Regions from separate parts of the Microbacterium deferens genome, predicted to be linked through region 1. Evidence: predicted binding sites of a transcription regulator. Region 1 holds the regulator's gene; each other region holds the start of a gene.

Region 1 (7,725 bases):
ATCGGGGGATTCGAGCGGATGGTGCGGAAGGCCACGTCGGCGGGAACATTCTCGGGCCGCACGGCGTTCACATTGGTGAGCCCGAGAATCTCCGCGTTGCGACGCACGAGGTCGAGTGCTCGCTCGTTGACATCGACCGCCCACACCGTGGCGTGCGGGGCGTCGAGTGCGAGGGACAGCGAGATCGGCCCCCACCCGCTCCCGAGGTCGAGGAAATCGCCGCCTGCAGGGGGCGACGGCGTGTTGGCCAGCAGCACGGCGGTGCCGGCATCGAGACGGTCGGGACTGAAGACGCCACCAGCGGTGACAACCTCGACATCGCGGCCGGCGAGGGTCACTCGCAGGCGCCGGAGGTTCTCTGCGCTGGAGGGAGACCCGGTGAAGTAGTGGTCGCTCCCCATGCGGAGAGCGTATCGGAGAGATCGTCCTCCCGACGGGAGGATTAGAGTTTATGGATGCTGCGGCCCCGGCCTTCGGCCGAGGGCGGCGCGATGGAAGGAACAGATGACAGACACCACAATCCCCCAGAGCGCGGATGAGATGCCGGTCGACCCGGTGGATCGAGTGCTCGCGCGCGCCGAAGCGCACTCCGGGGTGCGTGTGTTCGGAGCAGCCCAGGCGCTCCAGGACGACAGAACCGTTTCGTACGGTGACACCGACGGCGACCAGTGGGACCGCGAGGACCGCGCCGCCCTGCGCCGCGTGGTCGGTCTGTCCACCGAGCTCGAAGACGTCACCGAGGTCGAGTACCGACAGTTGCGCCTCGAGAACGTCGTTCTCGTCGGCGTGCACCCGCAAGGACAGCAGGAAGAGGCCGAGAACTCGCTGCGCGAGCTGTCCGCCCTCGCGGAGACCGCGGGCGCGGTCGTTCTCGACGGCGTGCTGCAGCGGCGTCCGAACCCCGACCCCGCGACCTACATCGGCAGTGGGAAGGCGCAGGAGCTGCGCGACATCGTCGCGTCGGTCGGCGCCGACACGGTCATCGTCGACACCGAGCTCGCACCCAGCCAGCGGCGCGCGCTCGAGGACGTCGTCAAGGTGAAGGTCATCGACCGCACCACCGTCATCCTCGACATCTTCAGCCAGCACGCCAAGAGCCGCGAGGGCAAGGCGCAGGTCGAACTCGCCCAGCTCGAGTACCTCCTTCCGCGCCTGCGCGGCTGGGGTGACTCGATGAGCCGCCAGGCCGGTGGCCAGGTCGGTGCCGGCGGTGCCGGTATGGGGTCTCGTGGTCCGGGTGAGACGAAGATCGAGCTCGATCGCCGGCGCATCCGCACCAAGATGGCCGTGCTGCGCCGCCAGATCCGCGACTTCGCGCCCGCGCGCGAAGCGAAGCGGGCCGAGCGCAAGCGCAACACCATTCCGGCCGTCGCGATCACGGGATACACCAACGCGGGCAAGTCGAGCCTCCTGAACCGTCTGACTCGCGCCGGTGTCCTCGTGGAGAACGCGCTGTTCGCCACGCTCGACACGTCCGTGCGCCGCTCCGAGACCGCAGACGGGCGCGTGTACACGCTGACCGACACCGTCGGTTTCGTACGCAACCTCCCGCACCAGCTGGTCGAGGCGTTCCGTTCCACGCTCGAGGAGGTCGGCGACGCCGACGTCATCGTGCACGTGGTGGATGGCTCGCACCCCGACCCCGCCGCGCAGCTCGCGACGGTTCGCGATGTCATGGGCGACGTCGGTGCGCGATCGACACGCGAGATCGTCGTCTTCAACAAGGCGGATCTCATCGATGCCGACTCGCGTCTCGTGCTGCGCGGCCTCGAGTCCTCCGCGCTGTTCGTGTCCTCGCGTACCGGCGAGGGAATCGACGAGCTGCGCGCGGTGATCGAGGAGGCCCTGCCTCTGCCCGCCGTGGAGGTGCGCGCCGTGGTGCCGTACGACCGCGGTGATCTGGTCTCCGCGGCGCACGAGAGCGGCATCATCGTCTCGCAGGAGCACCAGGCCGAAGGAACATTCCTGCACGCCCACGTCGGGGCGAAGCTGGCCTCCGACCTGCAGCCGTTCCTGGCCTGACCTCTCCGCAGCATCCGTCTCCGCAGCATCCGTCTGTGCCGGGGCCGGATGCTGCGGACGAGTCGTCAGTCGAGAGTGAGCTCGGGCACGTCGGGCGTGTCGAATCCGAAGGCCGCACCGAGGAACGCCAGTTCGCTCTCGAGAGCGTGGACGATCGTTTCGGCGGTGCGGAAGCCGTGCCCCTCGCCGTCGTACAGGACGTACGCGTGCGGGACCCCTCGCGCGACGAGGGCATCGCGGATGGCCTCGGCCTGCGCGGGCGGTACGACGGCGTCTTCCGACCCCTGGAGGATGAGCATCGGCACACGGAATCGGTCGGCCGACGTCAGCGGTGAGCGCTCGATGTAGAGCGGCTCGGCCTCGGGGAGCGGGCCGATGAGGCCGTCGAGATAGCGCGCTTCGAAGTCGTGCGTGTCGGCGGCGAGGGCACGGGCGTCCCCGACGCCGTACCGCGAGATACCGGCCGCGAAGACGTCGGTGCGGACGAGGGCCGACAGCACCGTCCATCCGCCGGCGGAGCCGCCCTCGATCGCGATCCGCGACGGGTCGGCGAGCCCGTCGTCGCTGAGAGCGGTCGCGGCGGCGGCCACGTCGTCGACGTCGACGACGCCCCACTGCCCGCGAAGGCGATCGCGGTAGGGGCGTCCGTAGCCGGTCGAACCGCCGTAGTTGACGTCGAGCACACCGATTCCGCGGCTTGTGAAGTACGCGATCTTGGCCGACGCCGCAGGACCCACGTGCGACGTCGGACCCCCGTGCACCAGCACGAGGTACGGCGGCTTCTCATCCGCCGGGGCGGTCACCTCGGGATTCGTCGGCGGGTAGGCGAAGGCATGCACCGGCCCGTGGGGTCCGGGGGCGGTGATCGACCGCGCGGTCGGGAACCACTCCGGGCCCGGGCCGTTCGAGCCGCCGGCGAGGCGTTCCACCGTCGGAGCACCGAGATCGCTCGCGTCGACGAGCCAGAGACCGGCGCCGCCCGAGGCGGTCGCACCCGAGACGAGCGCGCGCGTCGTCGAGACGTCCTCGACGGCAGCGCCGGCGACGATCGGTACCGGCAGCGGGTCGACCCGGTCGCCGTCGACCATGACGAGTTCGTCGGCCCCGTTCGTGCGGACCGCGACGAGGCGACCGTCGTCGAGCGCTCCGAACCAGCGCGTACCGAGCACCCAGAGCGCGCCGCCGGTGTCGGCGTCTGCCGGAGCCAGGGCGACGGGCGCGGCGTCGCCGTCTGCACGCCAGAGGTTCCACCGTCCGGTCGGGTCATCGGAGTAGGTCACCTCGTTCGGGGCCGTCCACACCGGCTGCAGCGCGGCCGTGCCGCGGGCGTTGATCGTCCGCGGAGCGGATGCGCGGCCGTCGACGATCTCGGCGATGCGCAGCTGCGTGCGATCCCAGGGCATGTCGGGGTGGTTCCACGCGACCCAGGCCAGACGCGCGCCGTCGGGAGAGATCGCGGGTTGCGCGACGAAGTCGGTGCCGCCCGCCACGCTCACGAGGCGATCGGCATCGTCGGCGGCCGACCCGTCGAGCGGGATCCGCACGATGTCGCGAGCGGGTACCGGGGCTCCTTCGTGGCGTTCGCGGACGGCCAGCAGCGTCCCTGCGCCCCACGTGAGTCCCGCGAATCGCGCGGAGGGGTCATCGGGGGTGAGCGGGCGCGGGCGACCGCCGGGCGTGAGTGCCCACACGCGTTGGTCGGATTTCTCGGAGAAGACCAGCTCGCCGTCGGCGGCCGTCCACGCACCGCCTCCGTACTCGTGGACGCGCGAGCGCGCGCTGAGCGGAGCGGGGAGTAGATCGTCGATCGATCCGTCGGGTCGCCGGCGCAGGACCGTCGTTCGTCCGCCCTCGGAGGGCATCGTCTGACCCCACCAGATGTCGTCGCCGACGAAACGTGCTCCGTCGGTGCGCGGAGACGCAGCGGCGACAGACGTCGCACGGAAGGGGGAGGGCCAGGAACCGTAGGGGAGCGGGGAATCCATCCCCTCACCCTAGGGCGGGGGTCGGACGGGGATCAGACGGCCCGCAGCACCGCCACGACCTTGCCGAGGACGACGGCGTCGTCGCCGAGGATCGGCTCGAAGGCGCTGTTGCGCGGGAGGAGCCAGGTGTGGCCGTCGCGTCGGCGGAACGTCTTCACCGTGGCCTCGTCATCGAGCATCGCCGCGACGATCTCGCCGTTCTCGGCGTTCTGCTGCGAACGCACGACCACCCAGTCGCCGTCGCAGATGGCGGCGTCGATCATCGACTCGCCCGAGACCTTCAGCATGAACAGATCGCCCTTGCCCACGAGCTGTCGGGGCAGGGGGAAGATCTCATCCACCTGCTGGTCGGCGGTGATGGGAACTCCGGCGGCGATGCGCCCGACGAGGGGGACGAGCGCGGCGTCGCCCACGGCCGGGGCGTTGTCGGCGGGGTTCTCGACCGACGTGCCGGGGAGGTCGATCAGCACTTCCATCGCGCGCGTCTTGCCGGGGTCGCGACGGAGGTAGCCGCTCAATTCGAGCTGGTTGAGCTGGTGCGTGACGCTGGAGAGCGATTTGAGTCCGACCGCGTCGCCGATCTCTCGCATGCTGGGCGGGTACCCGTGACGGCTGATCGAGCGCTGGATCACTTCGAGGATCGCCATCTGCTTGTCGCTCAGGCTCTTGCGGCGGCGGGTCTGCGGTTTATCCCGGGCGCCGGACGGCATCGCGTCGCTCATTCTGGCTGCTCCCTCTCGCGCCCGAGGGGCGCCGGTCTTCGAATGTCGGAGGTCCGTGATGGTGTCTCCCTGTCGAAACCGTATACGGATTCGCACGCACTCAGCGGCTGCCTGCCGCGTGTCGCGTTCGATCCATCTCCGAGAAGAACGGTGTTGACACCCTGACTGTATCGAAGATAGATTCGGAAGAGAGCTTCGCATCCGGTACTCCGGCCCGAGCGCCGGATGCGAATCTCTCACCTGAGGAGGAACCCCATGACCAGCATCGGCATCGCCCCCGTCGTCCCGACCACGCGTCTTCGTCTGACTGCGCGCGGTCGCCGGGTGCTCACCGGTCTCGCCGCGTTCCCGTTCGTGGTGGCCATCGCCGTCGCGGCGATCAGCGGCGGTTCTGCGCTGGCATCCCGCGATGCGGGTGCGCCAGCGGGCACGTTCACCGAGGTCACCGTCATGGCCGGTGAGTCGCTCTGGGGCATCGCCCAGGAGGTCGCGCCGTCCGCCGATCCGCGCGACGTGGTCGACGCGATCGTGCGACTGAACGCCCTCGATGGGGTGGAGCTCTCCGCGGGCCAGCGGCTCGCCATTCCTGCGGAGTACTCCTCGGCCCCCTGAGCCCGCCCTACCATCGAAGGGTGACCACGAGGCTCGATGACCTTCCGCTCCGCGACGATCTGCGCGGAATGAAACCCTACGGTGCGCCCCAGGCGGCGTTGCCGGTAGCTCTGAACGTGAACGAGAACACGCATCCGGTGCCCGACGACGTCGCCGGTGACATCCTCGACGCGGTGGCACGTGCCCTGCGCGATGTGAACCGTTACCCCGACCGCGAGTTCACCGCACTTCGCGAAGCGTTCGCCGACTACCTGGGCGAGGGGCTCACTCGCGAGCAGATCTGGGCCGGTAACGGGTCGAACGAGGTACTTCAGCACCTGCTGCAGGCCTTCGCGGGGCCCGGTCGCACCGCCTTCTCGTTCGATCCGACGTATTCGATGTACCCGCTGCTCACGCGAGGCACGGGCGCCCGATGGGTGTCGGGTGCGCGGTCGCACGACTACACCGTGTCGGCCGCCTCGGCGGCCGAGCAGATCTCGGAGGTGCGCCCTGACGTGACCTTCCTCTGCGCGCCGAACAACCCAACCGGAACCCCGATGTCGCTCGACGTGATCGAGGCCGCCTATGACGCGACCGAGGGCATCGTCATCGTCGACGAGGCGTATCAGGAGTTCGCCCCGCACGACGCGCCCTCGGCGGTCAGCCTCCTCCCCGGGCGAGAGCGCCTGGTCGTGTCTCGCACGATGAGCAAGGCCTTCGCCTTCGCGGGAGCACGGGTCGGATACCTCGCGGCCGATCCCGCGCTGATCGACGCCTTACGACTCGTACGGCTGCCGTATCACCTGAGTGCGCTCACCCAGGCGGCGGCGACGGCGGCTCTCGGACACGCCGCCACGATGCTCGGCATGGTCGACGAGATCGTGTCGCAGCGCGACCGGATCTCCGCGACCGTCGAAGCCCTCGGATATCAGGCGCACGAGTCGTGGACGAACTTCGTGCTGTTCGGGGGCGTATCAGACCCGGCAGCGACCTGGCAGGCGTTGTACGACCGTGGAGTGCTGATCCGTGACATCGGCATCCCTCACCACCTGCGGGTCACGGCAGGGACGGCCGACGAGACGACCGCGTTCCTCGACGCACTGGCCTCGGTAGGATCGGGCTCATGACCGGCCCCTCCCGAACCGCCTCGATCCGCCGCGCGACCAGCGAGTCGAGCGTCGAGCTGGAGCTCAACCTCGACGGCTCGGGCAAGAGCTCGATCGACACGTCGGTTCCCTTCTTCGACCACATGCTGACGGCGTTCGCGAAGCACTCGCTGACCGATCTCACCGTCCGCGCGGCGGGTGACACGCACATCGACGCCCACCACACCGTCGAGGACGTGTCGATCGTGCTCGGCACGGCGATCCGCGAGGCCCTCGGCGACAAGGCCGGCATCTCGCGGTACGGCGATGCCCTGGTGCCGCTCGACGAGGCCCTCGCTCAGGCGGTCGTCGACATCAGCGGACGCCCTTACCTCGTGCACTCGGGTGAACCCGACGGTTTCGAGCAGCACCTCATCGGAGGGCACTTCACAGGCTCGCTGGTTCGCCACACGTTCGAGGCGATCGCGTTCAACGGCGCCCTCACTGTGCACGTCCGCGTTCTGGGCGGCCGTGACCCTCACCACATCGCGGAGGCGGAGTACAAGGCGTTCGCGCGTGCATTCCGCCAGGCGAAGGCGTTTGACCGCCTGGTCGACGGCATCCCGAGCACGAAGGGCGCCCTGTGAGCTCGCGTCCCGTCGTCGCGGTGCTCGACTACGGATCGGGCAACGTCCACTCCGCCGTCAAGGCTCTGGTGGCAGCCGGTGCCGACGCGCGCCTCACTCGTGATCGCGATCTCGTGCTGGAGGCCGACGGCCTGGTCGTGCCCGGGGTCGGCGCCTTCGAGGCCGTCATGGGGGCGCTGCGCGCTCACCGCGGGGGCGATCTGATCGATCGGCGCCTCGCCGGAGGCCGCCCCGTGCTCGGTATCTGTGTCGGTATGCAGGTGCTGTTCGAGCGGGGCGTCGAGCGCGGCGTCGACAGCGAGGGGTTGGGGGAGTGGCCGGGTGCCGTGACCCAGCTCGAGGCGCCTGTCCTGCCGCACATGGGGTGGAACACCGTTCGCCCCGATGCGGGGTCGCGCCTGTTCGCCGGCATCGAGAACGAGCGCTTCTACTTCGTGCACTCGTACGCCGCCCAGCGCTGGGAACTCGACGTGCAGCCGCCTTTCCCGGCGCCGTCGCTGACGTGGTGCGACTACGGCGAGCCGTTCCTCGCCGCGGTCGAGAACGGTCCGCTGGCCGCAACGCAGTTCCACCCCGAGAAATCGGGGGATGCGGGCATCCGCCTGCTCGCCAATTGGATCGACGGCCTCGGCGCCGCTACTGTCTAACCTCGTGCCACAGCGAGCGACCGGCG
Region 2 (7,725 bases), on a different contig from region 1:
CACGGAGATCGGATACGTCAACACCCTCACGCTCGAGGTCGCCGGTGCCGGAGCAGCGGCGGTCGACGATCTGGAATGGTGCGTGGCGGGGGAGTGCGCCGGTGACGCGCTGACCGAAGCCCGCGGTCTCGGCGGGGGGCAGTGGGAGGTGCAGACGTTCACCCAGACACCCGGCGAGCTCACCGTCGTCGCGCGAGACGCCGGCGGCACCGAGATCGCACGGGTCGACGTCGCTGTGACGTGGACGGGTACCGACGCGCCGAACGGGCCGGGCTGCGACAACGCATCCGAGGCTCCGACGGTCACCGTTCCGCTGCCGTGACTGAGAATGCGACCGTCAGGCGCGACGCCTGAGACGCAGCATCCCGATGCCCAGCACCGCCAGAACGGCGCCGGCGAAGGCCAGCCCGACGGGGAAGTCGCTCCCCGACTCGGCGAGTGTCGCCCGGGGAGCAGAAGACACCGCAGCCGGATGCTGCAGCGGGGCGACCGGCGTGGTCACGACCGGCTCGCCCGGCGCCGTCACCACCGGCTCACCCGGAGCAGGCTCACCCGGAACCGGCTCACCCGGAACGGGCTCGCCCGGAACAGGCTCGGGCGACGCACCGGGCGACCCCACCCCGGGTCCGCCGGCACCCGGAGCGGCCGCGACGCACGCGACCTCCGACGTGGCGAGCTTCACGGTCGCGATCCGCTGGTCGACGGGGCCGTCATCGGGGAGACTCCCGCGCAGATCGACGGTCAGCAGCACCCACGCCGACGCGGTCTCGGTGCCCGGCACGGTGACACTCTCGAGACGGATATGCAGGATCGCGTCGGGGGTGGCGACAGCACCCCCGCGACCGAGATCGAGGTAGGGCGCCTTCTTGTCGAACTCCCACACGCGCTGCGTCGGACCGACGTAGGCGCTCAACCCCGCGACGATACCCGTGGCCTGGGCGTTGGGGGCGGCGCTCTCGCGCATCGGGCAGGTCGCCGACGACTGCGCCCAGCCGTCGTAGATCAGATTGCCGAGCATGCTCACGAGAATGCCGTCGGCGCGAATGAACGCCGTGCTCTCGTTGGTGAAGGGGAGCACCGTCCACGTCGTGCCATCCGCCGTCACGCGCAGCACAGTGGTGTCGACCACCGACTCCGCCCCACCGCCCTGGATGAGGTTGATGTCGGTGAACGGGAAGGTGAGAAGGTGCGCGGGGCTCGAGACGCTGGTCTTGAGCACCTCGACGTCGCCCGCCCTCAGGTCGATGTCGCCCTGCAGAGAGGTGACCCGCGACCACGGCGCCACGGGTTCGTCAGCAGCGATGGCGGCGGCCCCCGTCACCCCCGCGATCGTCGCAGATACGGCCATCGCCGTGACCGCCACCCACCGGCGATGTACCGCCCGGCCCACCCCGAGAGCACTCATGTCGCGAGTATGGCGGGTCGGTGCCGCACCGGCGCGAAATACCGGGAAAGGAGGGGGTTCCTGAACCCAGTACGGGGAAATCGCGTTCGCCATTCCCCGGGAGTCGCGGCGGGCGTAGCCTGCGCTCAACCGACGAAGGAGTCACAGATGTACGAAGCACTCAAAGCGCTGAAATACCTCAAGAACTTGCGCGCCATCCTTCTCGGCTGGCTCGGCTAGAACGCCGCCACGCCGCGAGGGCGAGATGACCGGCCGGACCGTCGCCCCTTTACGGCGGTCCGGCCTTCTCACCTCTACGCTCGAGGGGTGAACCCGCGCACGCTCGACGACTCCGCCATTCTCCGCACCGCCCGTCCGGGCGACGAAGCCGGCATTCTGGCCTGCATTCAGGCGCTCGCCGACTACGAACGAGAACCGGATGCTGTGGAGAACACCGTCGGCGCGCTGACCGCGACCCTTTTCGGCGATGACCCGAAAGCGTTCGGTCACGTCGTCGAACGCGACGGCCAGATCGTCGGCATCGCACTGTGGTTCCTGACCTACTCGACGTGGACCGGACGCCACGGCATCTGGCTCGAAGACCTCTACGTCGACGACGCGCAGCGAGGCCGAGGCTACGGGAAGGCGCTCATCTCCTCGCTCGCCGAGGTCTGCGTCGACCGCGGCTACTCTCGCCTGGAGTGGACCGTCCTCGACTGGAACGCCCCGGCGATCGCCTTCTACCGCTCGATCTCGGCCGCCCCCATGGACGAGTGGACGACGCAGCGCCTCACCGGCGACGCGCTGACGGCGCTCGCCGCAGCATCCTGACGACCTAGCCCGCGACGAGCGCCGCCGCGATGCCGCGCGCAACGCTGCTCGTGTGTGCGGGGGAGCGCAAGCGCATCGCGAGGTCGCCGGTGACCACGAGCACCAGCTGATCGGCCAACGCCGCCGCGCGTGCGGGGTCGACGGCGGCCGCGAGGTCGGTCAGACGCCCGCGCATCGAATCGGTGTCGCGGTGGATCGCCGCGTCGACCTCGGGTGGGGTGTCGGCATACTCTGCGGCGCTGCCGAGGAAGGCGCACCAGCGCGAGCCCGCAGGCTGCGACCGGAAGGCGTCGAGCGCGTCGAAGATCGCGAGCAGCCGGCCTTCGTCGGTCGTCTGCGCGGCGACGGCGGCGTCCCACGTCTCGATCCATATCGCGTGGCGCCGTTCGAGGGCGGCGGCGACGAGGGCGTCTTTGCTCGCATATCCGCGATACAGCGTCGCGGCCGACACTCCCGCGCGTTCGAGTACGGCGTCGATCGGGGTCGCGGCGATGCCGCGCGTGAAGAACAGCTCGTCTGCCGCGTCGAGCAGTTTCGTCTCGGTGCGGGTGCGCAAAGCCATGACAGCACCCTAGACTCGCGAAAGTGAAACGAGCGTTTTTGTTACGAACGAGTTCGTCCGTGCCGCTCGTCGCGGCCGGTGCCGGACTGATCGCTGCCACCTATGGCCTGGTGCGAATGGCCTACGGACTCTTCCTGCCCGACGTGCAGGCCGACCTCGGGCTCGACGTCGCCGCGGCGGGCGTCGTCTCGGCGGGTGCGTCGGTCGTCTACTGCGTCGGGGCCGTGGTCGGATTCCTCTCGGCCGCGCGACACGCGCGAGCGCTCGTGATCGCGGCGGCTGTCGCAGCATCCATCGGCGCCCTCGGCATGGCTGTCGCGCCCGTCTCGCTCGTTTTCGCCGTGTTCGCGATCGCGAGCTCGGCGGGAGCAGGTCTCGCCTCGCCGGCCCTGGTCGCGGTGCTCCAGCGCGATCCCGCGACTTCGCGGTCGCCGCGCGGCCAGGCCATCGTGAACGCCGGAACCGGTCCGGGAGTCGTCCTCGCCGGCGCGCTCGCACTGCTGCTCGCGCCCGATTGGCGCCTCGCGTGGGTCGTCGCCGCCGTCGTGACCGCGCTTGCCGCCGTAGGTGTGCTCGGGGCCGCGCGGGGAGGGGCGGATGCTGCGGTGCCGCCCACGTTCCCGGCCTTGCCGTGGTTCGTCGCCCATCGCCGCGTGCTGCTCGCGGCGCTGCTGTTCGGCGCGGGATCCGCCGCCGTCTGGACCTACGGGCGCACGATGCTCGTCGCGTCGGGAACCTCGTCGGGCGCATCGATGGCCGCGTGGATCTCGCTCGGCGTCGGCGGCACACTCGTGATCGTCACTGCGCGGTGGATGGAGAGGCTGGAGCCGCCCGTCGCGTGGATCGTGACTGCGATCGTGGTCGCGTTCGCGACGGCCGCAGTGCTCGCCGGGGGAGGGTGGGCGCTCGTCGCCTTCGCCGCGTTCGGCTGGGGCTACACGGCCGGGAGCGGCGTGCTGATCGCGTGGACCGCGCAGATCGACGCGCCCCGCGCGCCGGCCGGGACGGCGTTGTTGTTCGTGACGCTGATCCTGGGTCAGGCGCTCGGGGCGGCTGTCGTGGGTGGCGTGATTCCCGCGGCGGGCTACCCGGTCGCCTTCGTACTGGCGGCTGCGGTCTCGGCGGTGGCGCTCGTTCCGGCGGTCGGTGCGCGGCCGCGGGTGCGCGGGTGAAGCGCGCCGGGCGGTGTTTCGTCCCGTCGCGCTCGGTGCCACCGGAGCCGCTGCAGCGCTCGTTGTGGCGGGGTGCCCGCGATCCTTCGATGACTTGTCCACAGGGGGCCCGATTTCCGTGGAGTGTCGTAGGTATGTTCTAGTATGTAGGCATGCGCAACAGCTATGAAAGCCCCTCCGGCGGTGAGGCGCTCCGCGATGCCGATGCGCTCCCGGTGCACGGTGCGGGTGAGTCGTGGGCGACCGGCGACGGGCTCGACGACGCATGGCCTGAGGAGCGGGAGTGGATCGACGTCGACGGTGATCCGGTCGCGGCGGGTCGTGATGGCCTGGATGCGGTGGCGGATGTGTCGACGTTGATGTCGGTGTTCGCCGCGCAACGGTTCGAGCGGGTCGAGGGGTTGCGTCGGGAGGCGATGGCCGAGGCGGCGGTGTTCCGGGGGAAGACGACGGAGATCGTGATGCGGTCCCTGCGGCTCGAGCTCGCGACGGTGTTGCAGGTCACCGAGCACATCGCGGAACGGATGCTGGCGACCTCCGACGGCCTCGTCAACCGATACCCGGCGATGCTCGACGCCCTCTCCCACGCCCGCACCACGGAGCGGCACGCCGACGTGTTCGTCGAGTTGGTCGACCAGGTGGAGCCGGAGTTGCGGGATCAGGTGGTGCCGCTCGCCGTCGACCTCGCCACGTCGCACGCGCTGGGGTCGTTCCGCCGGTTGCTGCGGAAGCTCGTCGACACGGTGCGGGCGGCGACGCTCAGCGAACGGCATGCGGAAGCGGTGCGGGAGCGGCGGGTGGTGGTGCAGCCGGCGGAGGACGGGATGAGTTGGGTGATGCTCTACACCTCCGCGGTGAAGGCCCACGCGATCCAGCACCGCGCGACCGCGATCGCACACGCCCTCGGCGACCAGGAGGGCGAGGAGCGTTCTCTGGACGAGTTGCGTGCGGACGTCTTGGTCGACCTTCTCGTCGATGGGGACGTGCCCGCCCACCCCGACGCGGCGCGCGGAATCCGCGCGGCCGTGGCCGTCACGGTGCCGGTGTTGTCGCTGCTCGATGACGAGCACGCGAACACGGTGCCGGCGGTGGTGGAGGGGGTCGGGCCGATCCCCATCGACCAGGCCCGGGAACTCTGCGGCGGCGCAGACGGGTGGATGCGGGTGCTGACCCACCCGGAGACGGGGATGGTGCTCTCCGTCGGGCGTGACCAGTACCGCACCCCGGCGGCGTTACGACGTCTGGTGGAGTGGCGGGCGGCGACCTGTATGGCTCCCGGATGCGGAACACCCGCCCGAAGGTGTCAGATCGACCATCAACTCGCGTGGGAACACGGTGGCACCACCGAACTATCGAACCTCGGCCCACTGTGCGTCGGGCACCACACCATCAAGCATCACGGCGGGTGGTGCGTGAGACAGATCCCCGACAGCGGGGGAGCACTCGAATGGCTGTCCCCGGGCGGGAGACGATTCGTGGTGCGACCGGAACGGAAAGTCCCCGTCTTCCGGCCCGCACCCGACGACGACCGCACATCCGAAGCCACCGCACCCTTCTGACCTGCGCCCTCTGACCGCGCCCCCGCCCGTGCAGCCAGTGCCCTGCGGGCCAGTGCCCTGCGGGCCAGTGCCCTCCTGACCAGCGCCGTTCTGGCCTGCGCCCTCCTGGCCTGCGCCCTCCTGGCCTGCGCCCTCCTGGCCCGCGGCTCCTGCTTCGTTCCGCGGCGCTGCGGCGAGCTCGGCGCATTCCGCGCCCGGTCAGGCGTCCGACGTGAGGTTGTCCCGCGCCCACATCGCGGCGCTGGTGCGATCGGCGACCCCGATGTGACGGAAGATGCTGCCCAGGTGCGCCGTGACGGTGCGCTCCGAGATCACCAGTTCGGCGCCGATCGTCATGCCGCTGACGGTAGAGGCTGACGTTGCGTCAGGGTCAAGCCGGCCTCGCGACCGTAAGGTGGCCGAGACGAAAGGACGCCGATGTCCCCTTCCGAAAACTTCCCCTACCCGACCCGCCCGCCACGCAGCAGCCCGGAATCGAGGCGGGGTGCGCCGCCGAAGCCGCGCCAGGAGTCCGCGCCCGGCATGCTCATCGACCGCGACCAGGAGATCGAGACGCGCGCCGGTCGCACCGTGCAGGCCGACGTGTACCGCCCCGAGTCGGGCGAACCCGCCGGGGTGCTCATCGCCTGGTCGCCGTACGGCAAGCACGACCCCGCGCCCATCGGGCAGATCTACCCGACCAGCGGGGCGAAGCCCGAATGGATGAGCGATCTCACCACGTTCGAGGGCCCCGACCCTGTCTTCTGGGTGCCGCGGGGCTACGCGCTGGTCATCGCCGACATCCCCGGTACCTGGTACGCGAAAGGACCGGCCTCGTACGCATCGCCGGAGGAGGCCGAGGACTTCGCCGACCTCATCGAGTGGGCGGGCACGCAGCCCTGGTCGAACGGCAGAGTCGGCCTCACCGGCGTTTCGTACCTCACGGTCGCGCAGTGGCGCGTGGCCGGCCTCACCCCGCCGCACCTGGCGGCCATCAACCCCTGGGAAGGCTGGAGCGACACCTATCGCGAGGTGGCCCGACACGGCGGCATCCCCGAGACCTCGTTCTGGCCCTACATCTGGGAACGGTGGGGTGCCTCGACAGGCGCGATCGAAGACCTCGAGCGCGAAGACCGGGAGCACCCGTTCTACGACGACTTCTGGGCGTCGAAGGCGGCCGACCTCGAGGCCATCACCGTGCCGGCGTTCGTCGTCGCCTCGTGGACTGACCAGGGCCTCCACACCCGCGGCACGCTCGAGGGCTTCCGTCGCATCTCGTCACCGCAGAAGTGGCTGTACGTGCACGGCGCGAAGAAGTGGGCCGAGTACTACCGTCCCGAGATGGTCGAGATGCAGGCGCAGTTCTTCGACCACTTCCTGCTCGCACAGCCCTCGGGCCTCGAGTCGTGGCCGCGCGTTCGCCTCGAGCTGCGCGAGCGCTACGGCGTCGGGTCGTTCGTCGACAGCGCCGACTGGCCTCTTCCCGAGGTCGAGTACCGTGCCCTGCACCTCGATGCCGCGACAGGCGCGATGAGTCACGACCCCGTGTCCGCGGAGGCGACCGCGTCGTACCACGGGCTCGGCGACCCGTTCCAGCCCGAGCGGGTCGTGTTCGAGCACCGCTTCGCCGACGCGGTCGACGTCGTGGGCCACGCCCGGGCGATCCTGCACGTGGAGGCACCCGAAGCATCCGACATGGACATCTTCGTCGGACTCTTCAAGCGAGACGTGCACGGTGAGATCGTGCCGTTCGCGTACTACGCCCAGTTCGAAGACGGACCCGCAGCGCTCGGCTGGTTGCGCGCCTCGCACCGGGAGGTCGACCCCGAACGCTCGACCGATTACCTGCCCGTGCTCGCGCACCGCCGAGCCCTCCCTCTCGAGGAGGCGCATCCCACGCGGGTGGAGATCGAGATCCTTCCGTCGGGCACCCGGTTCGCCGCGGGGGAGAGCCTCGTCTTCGTCGTGCAGGGGCACGACATCAAGCACTATCCGAAGCCGCTCGTCTACGCCCGGCACGAGACCGACATCAACCGCGGACCCCAGATCCTCCACACCGGCGGCCGGTACGACGCGCAGCTCGTGATCCCGATCAGAGGAGCCTGAGTCAGCGCCGCGGGCAGTCACCCAGCATCCGGATGCTGCGCCCGCCCGCGCGCCCCGGCTACGCTTCCTGCGTGCACCGGATCTTCACGACGAGCTTCGCCTCGGTCTACCCGCTCTACGTGGCGAAGGCCG
Region 3 (7,725 bases), on a different contig from region 1:
TCCCGTGGCCGACCTTCCCGCTCGCGCGGACGTCGCCGGACACGTGCAGCTCGTGCGGCGACGCGACGACCACCTACTCGACGCCGCGAGCGATCCCCGAGCCGACGGTGTCGGCGTCGTCACCCTTTGACACTGGAGGAGAACCCCATGACCTCACGCATCTGGAGCGACCCGCTCACGCCCACCGAGATCGACGAGATCACCGCCCTGGTGCGCGCCGACGCGCGTATCGGCGAGCGACCGCGGTTCTGGGGCATCGCCGTGGAGGAAGGACTCGCCCGCGCTCTCGCGCCGGGTCAGGGCCGCCCGGTGCGACTGGTGGTCATGAACCCCGACGCCCACGCCGCGTGGGAGGTCACCGGCTGGACGTCGGGTACCGACCGCGACGCGGTGCTCTCGGGCTGGGCCGACGTCGACGCCAAGCGTCCGGGCGTCTCCTCCGACGAGGCGCGGGCGATCGCCCAGGCGGCGCGCAACCACCCGCTCATCGTCGAAGCACTCGCCAAACGCGGCATCCATGACACCTCGCTGGTGTGGGTCGACCCCGAGTCGATCACCGGCTTCGAGCCCGAGGACCTCGCAGACTGCCGACTGTCGTGGGGAACGGTCTGGTACCGCGAGAGCGTGGACGACAACGGCTACGCGCGGCCCGTGGCGGGCCTCGTGCCGATTCTCGATCTCGAGACCCTCGACGTCATCCGCATCGAAGATCACGGCGTGATCCCGATGGCCAGCGAGTCGGGCAACTACCGCTCGGGCACCTGGGGCCCCGACCGCGAGGTCGCGCCGCTGGAGATCACCCAACCGCAGGGGCCCGGATTCGACGTCGACGGGCACCGCGTCACCTGGCAGAACTGGTCGTTCAACATCGGTTTCACCCACCGCGAGGGGCTCGTGCTGCACGACATCTCGTACCGGGACGGCGACGTCGACCGTTCGGTCATGCGCCGGGCGTCGATCAACGAGATGTACGTGCCCTACCTCGACTCCGACCCGACCGCGTACCGCAAGAACTTCTTCGACTGGGGCGAGTACGGCGCGGGGCCGCTCACCGCCTCCCTCGAACTCGGGTGCGACTGCCTCGGCGAGATCCGCTACTTCGACGCGCACGTGCTCGACGGCAACGGCGAGGCGATGACGATCTCCAACGGCATCTGTCTGCACGAGGAGGACCACTCGATCCTCTGGAAGCACGTGAACACCCGCACCGGCGAGGCCGACGTGCGTCGCTCGCGCCGGCTGGTGATCTCGTTCTTCGCGACGGTGGCGAACTACGACTACGGCTTCTACTGGTCGCTCTACCAGGACGGCAACATCGAGCTGGAGATCAAGCTCACCGGCATCCTGTCGGTCTCGGGCATCGACGACGGCAAGATGCCCCCGTTCGGACGCATGGTGAGTCCGAACGTGCAGGCTCCGACCCACCAGCATTACTTCGCCATCCGTCTCGACACCGCCGTCGACGGTCCGCTGAACCGCCTCGTCGAGGTGCACGCCGAGGTCGAGGAGGACGACGAGCTGAACCCGTGGGGGAACGCGGTGAAGATGGTGTCGGAGACCATCTCGTCGGAGAAGGATGCGGCGCGCCTGGCGGATGCGTCGCGCGCCCTGCACTGGCGGATCGAGAACACGGAGAACATCAACCGCTTCGGCGAGTCGACGGCGTACCGCCTGTCGGTGCTCAACACCACGCGCCTGTTCGCCAAGCCCGGGAGCGTCGTGGCGCGCAAGGCGCCGTTCGTCGGCAAGCACCTGTGGGCCACCGCGTACGACGCCTCGGAGCGGTTCATCGCGGGGGAGTACCCGAACCAGGCCCCGCTCGAGGCCGAGGGCATCACGGCCTGGCAGCAGGCCGACCGCCCGCTCGACGGGGCTGAGCTCGTGGTGTGGCCGATCGTCGGTGTGCACCACTACCCGAAGCCCGAGGAGTGGCCGATCATGCCGGCTCACAAGATCGGCCTGCGCCTGGAGCCCGACGGCTTCTTCGTGCGCAACCCGTCGCTCGACGTTCCGCCGTCCGAGGAGGCCGCCTGTCACGCGCCCTCGGGTGGGCACGGTCACGATGGGCACGGTCACGACCATGACGGTCACGCCCACGTGCATCACGGCAGCGACGACCCGCACGCAGACCACCACGATCACCACTGATGCCGGCGGAACTGCTGCACGCGGGAGCGTTGGGGGCCGCCGGCCTCGGAACCTGCTGCGTCGCCCTCGACCGCCCGCGACCGCGGCTGCGAGAGCTGTCGCTGTCGATCGTGATGTTCCTCGCGATGCTCGACGTCGTCACCGCCGCGCACCTCGTGCCGGTGGTCGGGTGGAGTGCGCTGACGGTCGCCCTGGCGATGGCGCTCGGGGCGAGGCGGCGACGTTCGGCCGAGCCCTCGGCGGTCGTGGGGATGCGCGTGCACTCCGCGATCGGTGCCATCCTCATGGCGGGGCTCATGCTCGCGATGTCGGGTGGGCCGGTCGCGACCAGCGGGTCGCACCACGGCGGTTCGGCGGTCTCGCTCGTGCTGCCGCTGGTCGCCGCGACCGCCGTGTACGCGGCGTGGTCGGCGACGCGTCTGCATCACGCCCATCTGCTCGAGCGGGTGCAGTACGTCAGCATGGCGATCTCGCTCCTCCTCCTCGCGGGCGCGGCCGTCGGCTGAGCCGGGAGTTCGCGCGTTTCGCTGCGCGATGCGCCGGGCGAGGGCGCATGCCCGGCGTCGGCCTTGGGCCGTCGCCCCGCCCGCTCGACGCATCGCCCCGCTCGACGCATCGCTCCGCTCGCGCTCGAGGCGCGGTCCGCCCCGGGGTTGTCGAAGGGTCGCGGGGGCGCGGGTCAGGAGGGCGCGGGTCAGAAGGGTGCGGTGTCTTCGGGTGAGCGGTCGTCGTCGGGTGCGGGTCTGAAGACCGGGACTTTCCGTTCGGGTCGCACCACGAATCGTCTCCCGCCGGGGGATTTCCATTCGAGTGCTCCGCCGCTGTCGGGGATCTGTCTCACGCACCACCCGCCGTGATGCTTGATCGTGTGATGCCCGACGCAGAGGGGGCCGAGGTTCGTGAGTTCGGTGGTGCCGCCGTGTTCCCAGGCGAGTTGGTGGTCGATCTGACACCTTCGGGCAGGGGTTCCGCATCCGGGGGCCATACAGGTCGCCGCCCGCCATTCCACGAGTCGTCGTAACGCCGCCGGGGTGCGGTACTGGTCACGCCCGACGGAGAGCACCATCCCCGTCTCGGGGTGGGTGAGCACCCGCATCCACCCATCCGCGCCACCGCAGAGTTCCCGGGCCTGCTCGATGGGGATCGGCCCCACCCCCTCCACCACCGCCGGGGCCGTGTTCGCGTGCTCGTCATCGAGCAGCGACAACACCGGCACGGTCACCGCAACCGTCGCGCGGATCCCTCGCGCCGCATCGGGGTGGGCGGGCACGTCCCCATCGACAAGAAGATCGACCATGACGTCCGCACGCAACTCGTCGAGAGAACGCTCCTCGCCCTCCTGGGCGCCGAGGGCGTGTGCGATCGCCGTTGCGCGGTGCTGAATTGCGTGGGCCTTCACGGCGGAGGTGTAGAGCATCACCCAACTCATCCCGTCCTCCGCCGGCTGCACCACCACCCGCCGCTCCCGCACCGCTTCCGCGTGCCGCTCGCTGAGCGTCGCGGCCCGCACCGTGTCGACGAGCTTCCGCAGCAACCGGCGGAACGACCCCAACGCGTGCGACGTGGCGAGGTCGACGGCCAGCGGCACCACCTGATCCCGCAACTCCGGCTCGACAGTGTCGACCAGCTCGACGAACACATCCGCGTGCCGCTCCGTCGTCCGCGCATGCGAAAGCGCGTCGAGCATCGCCGGGTATCGGTTGACGAGACCATCCGCGGTAGCCAGCATCCGTTCCGCGATGTGCTCGGTCACCTGCAGCACCGTCGCAAGCTCGAGCCGCAGGGACCGCATCACGATCTCCGTCGTCTTCCCCCGGAACACCGCCGCCTCGGCCACCGCCTCCCGCCGCAACCCCTCGACCCGCTCGAACCGTTGCGCGGCGAACACCGACATCAACGTCGACACATCCGCCACCGCATCCAACCCATCACGACCCGCCGCGACCGGATCACCGTCCGCATCGAACCATTCCAGCTCCTCGAACCACTCGCGCTCGTCGGGCCACTCCGAGCCCGCAACGTCCGCCGGAAAAGCAACGGCATCACGCCGCGCCTCACCGCCAGTCGGGGTGCCGTCGTTCTCGAGCATGCCTACATGTTAGAACAAACGTACGACACTGGACGGAAGTCGTGCCGCACTGTGGAAAACTCCCGCGCGCCCGCCGTCGTTGGCCCCACACGCGCGGAGCGGCAGGCGGTGTCAGCCGGTGAAGACGGTCGAGCTGCGGCGCTCGTACCAGCGCGCGAGCTGCTCTCCGGCGCCGTGCACGTGGGCGCGCATCTGTGCGCCGGCGGCCTCGGCGTCGCCGCGCTCGATGGCCTCGATGATGCGCAGGTGCTCCTGGTAGTTCTCCTCGCGATGGCGCTCGTCGTTGACGAGCAGCTGTGCGGAGACGTTGCGGGGGAAGGTCTCGTTGATCTCGGCGATCGCGCGTCCGAGCCGCGCGTTGGCCGACGCGAGCACGATCGTGTTGTGGAAGACGTCGTTCTCCTGCCGACTGTCCAGGGCGCGCGCCGGGGCGCCGCCCTCGACCGAGCGGTCGTACATCTCCTGGTTCGCGACGCGGAGTCTGTCGAGGTCGGCGTGCGAGATGCGGCTGACGGCGCGCGCGGCGGCGAGGGCTTCGAGCTCGGCGCGCACCTCGTAGGCCTCGCGCACCTCCCACGGGGCGGGGACCCGAACGACAGCGCCGCGGTTGGGGACCACATCGATCAGTCCGCCGGTCTGCAGCTGGCGGAGCGCCTCGCGCACCGGGGTGCGGCTGACGCCGAAATCGCTCGCGAGCTCGGCCTGCCGCAGCTGCGCTCCGATGGGGATGTCGCCGTTCATGATGCGCGCTCGGATCTTCGCCGCGATCTCGTCGACGAGAGCGTGAGCGGAAGACGCTTCGATCGTCTCATCAGCCATTCAGGTGTGTCTCCTCACCGACGCAGATGGTGCTGCGGCACCCCGGAACGATAACAGAACTCCTCTATATGGACCCCGATCCGAACGGAACGTCGCCCAGGCAAGTAATATTGGATCCATACTCATGATGTTAGGATCCACGTATGTCAGGGCTGGAAGTGATGACGGACATCCGCGTCCGGGTGCGCGGGCTCGCCCGTGAGGCCGAGGGTGTGCTGTCGGTGGAGCTCGAACCCCTCGGCGAAGCGCTCCCTTCCTGGACCCCCGGCGCACACATCGACCTCGTCGTACCCGGCGCGCCCGTGCGGCAGTACTCGCTCTGCGGCGACCCGTCCGCGCCGCGCTACCGCATCGCCGTGTTGCGTGAGAGCGATAGTCGCGGCGGATCCCGAGCCGTCCACGAACGACTGCGGCCGGGGGATGAGATCGTCGTCCGCGAGCCGCGCAACCATTTCGTGCTGGAGCCCGCCGCGCAGTACCTCTTCATCGCCGGCGGCATCGGCATCACGCCCCTGCTGCCCATGGTGCGTCAGGCCCAGGCGGCGGGAGCCCGCTGGCGGCTGCTCTACCTCGGCGGTTCGCGCGAGCGCATGCCGTTCCTCGACGAGCTCTCGGGCCTCGGCGGAGACGTCACCGTCGTCGCCCGCGACGAGGGGACCCGGGCCGACCTGATCGCCGAGGTCGCCGCATCCCCCGACGCGCTCGTGTACGCCTGCGGTCCGGAACGGATGCTGACGGCCCTGGCCGATGCGGTGCCGGACGCCGACGCCCGGCTCCGGCTCGAGTACTTCTCAGCTCCCGAGATCGCGTACGAGCCTGGTGGGCCGTTCCGCATCCGCCTCGATCGCAGCGGTCTCGAGCTCGAGGTGACCCCGGAGGAGTCCATCCTCGAGGTCATGCGCGGCGCCGGCGTGGAGGTGCTGTCCGACTGCGAGGAGGGCATCTGCGGCAGCTGCGAGACCCGCGTCGTCGAGGGGGAGCCCGAGCACCGCGACTTCGTCCTCACCGCGCAGGAGAAGGCGAACGGCGACTGCCTGATGGTCTGCGTCTCCCGCGCCTCGTGTCCACTGCTCGTCCTCGACGCCTGATACTCACCGACCGAAACGCACTGAAGGAGCGCACCGCATGCTCAAGCAGGAAGACAACGAGAAGATCACTCGATCGGGGCCCGGCACTCCGCTCGGCAACCTGCTGCGTTCGTACTGGCAGCCGGCCGCCCTGGTGTCGGAGATGCCGGGCGAACGTCCGGTGAAGCAGGTGCGCATCATGAGCGAAGACCTCGTGCTGTTCAAGAAGCGGGAGGGGTGGGGGCTGATCAGCCGCTATTGCGCCCATCGGGGGGTCGACCTGTCGTACGGGCGCCTCGAGGAGGACGGCATTCGCTGCCTCTACCACGGGTGGCTCTACAACGGCGAGGGGCGGTGCGTCGAGCAGCCCGCCGAGCCCGACCACAGTCAGTTCCTCGGCAAGGTGCGCATCGCCAACTACCCGTGCGTCGAGCGCAACGGCATCATCTTCACGTACATGGGCGCGGGTGACCCGCCGCCGTTCCCGCACTACGACTGCTTCGTCGCCCCGGAGGAGTACACGTTCGCTTTCAAGGGGCTGTGGGAGTGCAACTGGCTCCAGGGCCTCGAGGGCGGCATCGACCCCAGCCACGTGTCGTTCCTTCACCGCTTCATCGAAGAGGACCCGCGCGAGATGTACGGCCAGCAGTTCGCCGAGGAGGTCGAGGGTACGGGCAAGAAACTGTCGATGCTCGTCGGTGAGAGCTACCGCCCCGACATCGAGGTCGAGAACGCCGAGCACGGCCTGCGCGTCTACGCCCTGCGTCAGCTGACCGAGGACATCAAGCACGTGCGTGTGACGAACCTCATGTTCCCCAACGCGTTCGTCGTCCCCTTCGGCAACTCGAAGGTGTTCACGCAGTGGCACGTACCGATCGACGACGAGACCTCGTACTGGTACATGATCTTCTACGACTTCGCCGAGCCCACCGACAAGGAGACCCTCCTGCAGCAGCGGCTCGAGGGCGTGAGCCTCCCCGAGTACCGGCCCCTGCGAAACCGCAGCAACAACTGGGGCTTCGACCCCGTCGAGCAGAAGGAGCTCACCTACACCGGCATGGGTCTCGACATCAACGTCCACGACCAGTGGGCGGTGGAGAGCATGGGAGCCATCCAAGACCGCACCGTCGAGCGCCTGGGCGTCTCGGATCGCGCCGTGAGCGCGAACCGTCGCCTGCTCCTGCGCGCGATCGAGGCCTTCGCCGCCGGGGCGCGCACCCCGTCGCATCCGCTCAGCGAGACCGAGGCGACCGAGCTGACAGGACCCATCGCCATGGACACGATCGCCGCGAACGACGCCTGGCAGACCCGCTGGGTCGAGCGCGAGCAGGAGCGCCGCGACGCCTCGCCGTGGGCGGGCCCGCTCGCCACCGCGGAAGCCACCGTCGATGCGTGAGCGCAACGTCGACGAGCGTCCCGTCTCCGAGAACGGCGGGGGCGTCTCGGCGCGGCCCATGCTCGCCGCCGAGCGCGACGGCTTCATCTCTCGCCACGACCTCTGGAGCGAGGCGCAGTACGCGGCTGCGGGCCAGATGCGCCGGGTCATGGATGAGATCGGCATCGAGATGGTGCGGTTCTCGTTCGTCGACCAGCACGGCATCC

Evidence for each region. The regulator LexA, encoded in region 1, represses DNA repair genes until DNA is damaged. The targets are predictions, from matches to a motif close to TCGAACANNTGTTCGA.
Region 2: ABTU82_RS12745 (HNH endonuclease signature motif containing protein) is a predicted target of LexA. The motif match lies at 4,076-4,091, and genes of this name have one in related genera.
Region 3: ABTU82_RS06525 (HNH endonuclease signature motif containing protein) is a predicted target of LexA. The motif match lies at 4,248-4,263, and genes of this name have one in related genera.

What each region holds. Positions count from the first base shown of each region.
Region 1 is NZ_JBEUWT010000004.1:22,603-30,327, reverse strand. Features, by position in the region: gene ABTU82_RS13930 (class I SAM-dependent methyltransferase) at 1-401, opposite strand, end outside; gene hflX (GTPase HflX) at 505-2,022, shown strand; gene ABTU82_RS13920 (S9 family peptidase) at 2,088-4,007, opposite strand; gene lexA (transcriptional repressor LexA) at 4,040-4,717, opposite strand; gene ABTU82_RS13910 (LysM peptidoglycan-binding domain-containing protein) at 4,985-5,341, shown strand; gene ABTU82_RS13905 (histidinol-phosphate transaminase) at 5,362-6,447, shown strand; gene hisB (imidazoleglycerol-phosphate dehydratase HisB) at 6,444-7,052, shown strand; gene hisH (imidazole glycerol phosphate synthase subunit HisH) at 7,049-7,699, shown strand.
Region 2 is NZ_JBEUWT010000003.1:110,959-118,683, reverse strand. Features, by position in the region: gene ABTU82_RS12770 (hypothetical protein) at 1-322, shown strand, start outside; gene ABTU82_RS12765 (hypothetical protein) at 338-1,405, opposite strand; gene ABTU82_RS12760 (GNAT family N-acetyltransferase) at 1,742-2,215, shown strand; gene ABTU82_RS12755 (TetR/AcrR family transcriptional regulator) at 2,220-2,777, opposite strand; gene ABTU82_RS12750 (MFS transporter) at 2,801-3,949, shown strand; gene ABTU82_RS12745 (HNH endonuclease signature motif containing protein) at 4,102-5,508, shown strand; gene ABTU82_RS12740 (LuxR C-terminal-related transcriptional regulator) at 5,707-5,844, opposite strand; gene ABTU82_RS12735 (CocE/NonD family hydrolase) at 5,926-7,593, shown strand; gene ABTU82_RS12730 (DUF2200 domain-containing protein) at 7,665-7,725, shown strand, end outside.
Region 3 is NZ_JBEUWT010000001.1:1,363,098-1,370,822, reverse strand. Features, by position in the region: gene ABTU82_RS06540 (gamma-glutamyltransferase) at 1-130, shown strand, start outside; gene ABTU82_RS06535 (primary-amine oxidase) at 148-2,148, shown strand; gene ABTU82_RS06530 (hypothetical protein) at 2,148-2,654, shown strand; gene ABTU82_RS06525 (HNH endonuclease signature motif containing protein) at 2,843-4,237, opposite strand; gene ABTU82_RS06520 (GntR family transcriptional regulator) at 4,349-5,056, opposite strand; gene ABTU82_RS06515 (PDR/VanB family oxidoreductase) at 5,200-6,144, shown strand; gene ABTU82_RS06510 (Rieske 2Fe-2S domain-containing protein) at 6,182-7,519, shown strand; gene ABTU82_RS06505 (glutamine synthetase family protein) at 7,512-7,725, shown strand, end outside.